Regions from separate parts of the Enterobacter sp. UNJFSC 003 genome, predicted to be linked through region 2. Evidence: predicted binding sites of a transcription regulator. Region 2 holds the regulator's gene; the other holds the start of a gene.
The links. Region 2 encodes ArgR, which controls arginine synthesis, uptake and breakdown. Its sites were predicted from a motif close to ANTGAATAAAAATACANT; they were not measured.
Positions count from the first base shown of each region.

Region 1 (3,120 bases), on a different contig from region 2:
CAAAATAACCCGTTTAGCTCACTCGCGCTGGTATGAGGGACGGCCAGTAATGATTTCGCGCAACGACAGTGCGTTGGGGTTATTTAACGGTGATATCGGGATTGCGCTTGACCGCGGACAGGGGCTGCGCGTTTGGTTCATGATGCCGGATGGTAACGTCAAGTCCGTGCAGCCCAGCCGTCTGCCAGAACATGACACGGCGTGGGCAATGACGGTACACAAATCCCAGGGCTCCGAGTTTAACCATGCGGCGTTAATCCTGCCAACGCAGCTTTCCCCGGTGATTACCCGCGAGCTGATTTACACCGCCATCACGCGCGCTCGTCAGCGCTTGTCCCTGTATACCGATGAACGCGTGTTGGTTCAGGCGATAGCCACCCGTACCGAACGGAGAAGCGGGTTAAGCGCACTATTCGAAACCGCCTGAGAAAACGCCCGCGCCGTACGGCGAGGGCGTCGTGTTATCCCAGATCGGCCATCAGCACTTTGGAACGGCGCTGATAGTTGTACATCTCTTTCTTGCTTTCCGGCAGTGAATCGATATCCACCGGCGTGAAGCCGCGTTCCTGGAACCAGTGAATGCTGCGCGTGGTGAGCACAAACAGCTTGCTCAGCCCCATCTGACGCGCCTGAAGCGCAACGCGCTCCAGCAGCATTTCGCCACGCGATGAGCTGCGGTAATCAGGATGGACCGCAACGCAGGCCATTTCACCAATTTTCTCTTCGGGGAACGGATAAAGCGCAGCGCAGGCAATCGTCAGATTATCGCGCTGGATAATGGTGAATTTGTCGATCTCCATTTCCAACTGCTCACGGGAACGGCGAACCAGAATGCCTTGCTGTTCCAGCGGGCTGATCAGCTCCAGGATACCGCCGATATCGTTGATGGTGGCACGACGGATCTGCTCCGCACTTTCCATCACAATCTGTGTACCTATACCGTCGCGGGAGAATAATTCCTGCAGCAGGGCGCCGTCTTCCTGATAGCTGATCAGGTGGCTCCGGCGCACGCCGCTCCGGCAGGCTTTCACGGCACCGCGTAAGAAACGCACGGTCCCGGAGTTGTAATCGCCTTGTTCTTCCAGCTCTTCCACGCGAGCCTGCGCTTCATTAGGGAACAGCTCCGGCACAATTACCCCTTCATTGTTAACGACGCCCTGCGAGGAGCAAAACCCAATCATTTTTTCCGCCTTTAGCTTGATGGCCAGCTGCGTGGCAATCTCTTCTGACGTCAGGTTAAAACTCTCTCCGGTGACGGAAACGGCCACCGGCCCCATCAGCACGATGGCGCCGCTGTCCAGCTGGCGGTGGATCGCTTCTTCATCAATACGACGAATGCGGCCGCTGTGGCAGTAATCTACGCCGTCGTCCACGCCGAGCGGTTGAGCAATAATAAAGTTGCCGCTCACGACGTTGATATGCGCGCCCTGTAAAGGCGTATTGTTCAGGCTCATCGACAAACGCGCGGTAATGTCGAGCTGCAGCAAACCCGCAGCCTGTTTGACTAACTCAAGCGTTTTTGCATCTGTTACACGGGTATTTTTATGGTAAATCGGCTCATGGTGGTGGGCAGCCAGATTGGCATCAATCTGCGGGCGGGCGCCATACACCACGACCAGACGAATGCCCAGACTGTGCAGTAGGCCAATGTCATTGACGATGCTGGAAAAGTTTTCATGCTCAATGGCTTCACCGCCGAGCATGATGACAAACGTTTTTCCCCGATGGGCGTTGATATAGGGAACTGAATGGCGGAATCCCTGGACCAGTTCGGTTCTACGTTCCTTCACCATGACACAACCTTAATGAATGTTTATTCGTAATTTATGTATTTTTATTCGAATTTGACCGCATGTGCAAGCCTAAATTTTCTGCGACACAGAGAAATTTATAAGTAATCCGTGCGTTAGCGTATGATTGTTTACCCTTTTATAGATGACAGTTTATGCGTCATTCGTTAAAGTTTTCGGTCCAATTGGACGTTTTGTATATCAGTCAGATTTCTTGCTCGGGAGAAGCATGTCGGGATCCAATTCAGCAATAAGCCGTCGCCGCTTGTTAAAAGGGGCGGGGGCAATGTGGTTGCTTAGCGTCAGTCAGGTGGGTCTTGCCGCCACAAGCCAGGTGGTGGCGGTGCGCGTCTGGCCATCGTCCACCTATACGCGCGTGACGGTAGAATCCAATCGCGTACTGAAATATAAGCAATTTGCCCTCAGTAATCCTGAGCGTGTTGTCGTGGATATCGAAGGCGTAAACCTGAATTCGGTTCTGAAGGGAATGGCAGCGCAGATCCGCGGAGACGATCCGTTTATCAAATCGGCACGCGTAGGGCAGTTTGATCCGCAAACCGTACGCATGGTGTTTGAGCTGAAGCAGAACGTCAAACCGCAGCTGTTTGCGCTTGCACCTGTGGCGACCTTTAAAGAGCGTCTGGTCATGGATCTCTATCCGGCCAACGCGACGGATATCCAGGATCCTCTGCTGGCCCTGCTGGAGGATTACAACAAAGGCGATCTCGACAGGCAGGTTCCGCCAGCGCAAAGTGGCCCGAAGCCGGGTAAGGCAGGGCGCGATCGTCCGATTGTGATCATGCTCGATCCGGGGCACGGCGGGGAAGACTCCGGGGCCATCGGGAAATATCACACGCGCGAAAAAGACGTCGTGCTGCAGATTGCGCGCCGTCTGAAGGCCTTGATCGACAAAGAAGGCAATATGCGTGCCTACATGACGCGTAATGAAGATGTCTTTATACCGCTGAAAGTCCGCGTGGCGAAAGCGCAAAAGCAGCGCGCGGATCTGTTTGTTTCTATCCATGCTGATGCCTTTACCAGCCGCCAGCCGAGCGGATCGTCGGTGTTTGCACTGTCAACGAAAGGGGCGACCAGCACCGCGGCGAGATATCTTGCAGATACCCAGAACGCCTCTGACTTGATCGGGGGCGTCGGCAAGAGTGGCGATCGCTATGTCGACCACACCATGTTCGATATGGTGCAGTCGCTGACCATCACCGACAGCCTGAAATTTGGTAAAGCGGTGTTAGGCAAGCTGGGCGGGGTCAACAAGTTGCATAAAAATAGCGTGGAGCAGGCTGGGTTTGCGGTGCTTAAAGCACCGGATATT
Region 1 covers NZ_JBAKHK010000007.1:322-3,441, reverse strand. Annotated here, with positions in the region: gene recD (exodeoxyribonuclease V subunit alpha) at 1-427, shown strand, start outside; gene argA (amino-acid N-acetyltransferase) at 462-1,793, opposite strand; gene amiC (N-acetylmuramoyl-L-alanine amidase AmiC) at 2,020-3,120, shown strand, end outside.
Region 1: argA (amino-acid N-acetyltransferase) is a predicted target of ArgR. The motif match lies at 1,826-1,843, and genes of this name have one in related genera.

Region 2 (3,120 bases):
AATCATCCCAGTTGAAGTCATGCGTAATGATAAGAAGCTGACGATTCAAGTGACGATTCAGGAATACCCGGCCACCAACTAACAGACATAAAAAAACGGAGCGATAAGCTCCGTTTTTTTACCGGTGGAGTGCGTTTTACTTGTTAACGAACTCTTCGCCCAGCGTGATATCTTTCTTCAGCGTATCCAGCATGCCTTCCATCGCGTTCTGTTCAAACGCGCTCAGCGTGCCAATCGACTGATGTTCTTCGATACCATTTTTACCCAGCAGCAGCGGCTGAGAGAAGAAGCGCGCGTGTTCGCCGTCCCCTTCAACGTAAGCGCATTCAACAACGCCTTTCTCGCCCTGCAGAGCGCGAACCAGAGACAAACCAAAACGTGCCGCTGCCTGGCCCATAGACAGGGTTGCAGATCCGCCACCCGCCTTCGCTTCCACCACTTCGGTACCCGCGTTCTGGATACGTTTGGTGAGATCGGCCACTTCCTGCTCGGTGAAGCTTACGCCTGGGATCTGCGACAGCAGAGGCAGAATAGTAACGCCAGAGTGACCACCGATAACCGGCACTTCAACCTCTGTTGGCTGTTTGCCTTTCAGCTCGGCCACGAAGGTGTTGGAGCGGATGATATCCAACGTGGTCACGCCGAACAGTTTGTTCTTATCGTAAACACCCGCTTTCTTCAGCACTTCGGCCGCGATGGCTACGGTGGTATTTACCGGATTGGTGATGATACCGATGCAGGCTTTCGGGCAGACTTCAGCAATCTGCTGCACCAGGTTTTTGACAATACCCGCGTTGACGTTGAACAGGTCTGAACGATCCATACCCGGCTTGCGCGCCACGCCTGCGGAGATCAGCACGACGTCAGCGCCCTGCAGCGCAGGACGCGCATCTTCACCTGAGAAGCCTTTGATTTTCACAGCGGTAGGGATGTGGCTCAGGTCAACCGCCACACCTGGGGTTACCGGAGCAATATCGTACAGGGAGAGTTCTGAGCCTGAAGGCAGTTGGGTTTTCAGTAGTAGGGCAAGCGCCTGGCCGATACCACCAGCAGCGCCGAGGACTGCGACTTTCATCCTAAACTCCTTATTATGGTTAACTTTAAGTATCTTTAACTCCGTTGCGGCGACGATAATTCAGCAAGTAAATAATTACAATTTTCGTAGCTAAAGAATTTGAGGTCACGCGCTTTTCTCTGTTGTCAGAAAGCTATCCCACACCAGACGGCAACGAAATAAGAGGTGGTTACAATACACCTTGCCCCGCCACCAAAACAACATCATTTTGATAACATTTAATTTACTTTTTGGCTTATTTTCGCGGCGTGACCCAGGCATGTTTTCCGATAACGAAATCTGATAAAATCACTCCCTTTCATAACATTATTTCAGCCTACCATTCGGTAGAGAATTTGCATAAAAATTCATCCACGTGCATAATAATGTTGTTTCTATCGTCATATTCCGGGTGACTTATGCGAAGTTCGTCTAAGCAAGAAGAATTAGTAAAGGCCTTTAAGGCGCTACTCAAAGAAGAGAAATTCAGTTCTCAGGGAGAAATTGTTCAGGCGCTGCAGGAACAGGGCTTCGATAACATTAACCAGTCGAAAGTCTCCCGCATGTTAACCAAATTTGGCGCGGTGCGTACGCGTAACGCTAAAATGGAGATGGTCTATTGCCTGCCAGCAGAACTTGGCGTGCCGACCACTACCAGCCCGCTCAAGAATCTGGTTCTCGATATCGATTACAACGACGCCGTTGTGGTGATTCGCACAAGCCCCGGTGCCGCGCAGCTGATTGCACGCATGCTGGACTCGGTGGGTAAAACGGAGGGTATCCTCGGGACTATCGCCGGCGATGACACCATCTTTACCATCCCGGCTAGCGGTTTCTCCGTTAAAGATCTCCACGAAGCGATTCTGGTTCTGTTCGAACAGGAACTGTAATCCTCTGTCCCCGTAGCGCCGCTGCGGGGATTGTTCTGCTCCTGCCAGGTTTTCCCCCACCTTTCTACTGCCATAAATTTAACAAATAGTGCTTTTTACCACTCATTAACATTCACTTGGTGAATACTAAACTAAAAAATCGCACGAAAAATCAAAGTCTCATATCCCTATGATTTACTTATAAATAATGCATGGTCATGACGAAAAAATGACCTTTTTTATGCAATTTGGTTATAAAAATTACTTCTATTAACGCGCAATTCCCCATGAAACAATTAGTCTGGTATTAATTTTTACCGTTACTAGTGTATACTTGATTTTGTGATGAGGGTCACGAAACGAAGACCCCTATAAAAAATTCGACGAGGTAAAGAATCATGAAAATCAAAACGACTGTTGCGGCGCTGAGCGTCCTGTCTGTCCTGTCATTCGGTGCTTTTGCTGCTGACTCAATCAACGCCGATCAGGCGCAATCCCGCCAGACAATCGGTACGGTATCTGTCGGTGCTATCGGTACTTCTCCGATGGACATGCACGAGATGCTGAACAAGAAAGCGGAAGAACAGGGTGCATCATCTTATCGCGTTATCGAAGCGCGTAGCGGCGACCACTGGCACGCAACCGCTGAACTGTACAAATAAGTTTAAGTCCTATCAGAAGACGTCATTACCCACTCAACGGCACCAGGCATAAAAATAGCGGTTCAACCCTTCTCGCCGTTGAGGAAATCTATTCAGGAGCAAAGACTATGAAAACCAAACTCATCATCGCAACCCTTGGCCTGGCATCCGTTCTCTCTTTCGGCGCGAACGCAGCCGTTCAGCAGGTGAATGCCGACCAGGCGCAGAATTTGCAGTCTATGGGCAGCATCTCTGTAACGTCCATCACCGGTTCTCCGATGGATATTCGTCATGAGCTGGCCGCAAAAGCTGAAAAAGCAGGCGCCAGCAGCTACCGCGTCACCGAACTGAATCAGGGTGACCACTGGCATGCAACGGCTGAACTGTACAAATAAACCCTCGTCGTATCTCATCATACGACTTGCCCCTGGCCTTGTTGGTCAGGGGCTTTTTTTCGTTTAATCAGTGGCGTGCGTTGAAACGCAGCTGCCCTTCCAGCTCTTCTTCCGCTTCATCGAACAACAATATCAACGCGCCAAAGCGTCTTCGGAGTTTA
Region 2 covers NZ_JBAKHK010000006.1:190,992-194,111, forward strand. Annotated here, with positions in the region: gene degS (outer membrane-stress sensor serine endopeptidase DegS) at 1-82, shown strand, start outside; gene mdh (malate dehydrogenase) at 137-1,075, opposite strand; gene argR (transcriptional regulator ArgR) at 1,474-1,944, shown strand; gene yhcN (peroxide/acid stress response protein YhcN) at 2,322-2,585, shown strand; gene yhcN (peroxide/acid stress response protein YhcN) at 2,693-2,959, shown strand; gene V5P19_RS15980 (barstar family protein) at 3,027-3,120, opposite strand, start outside.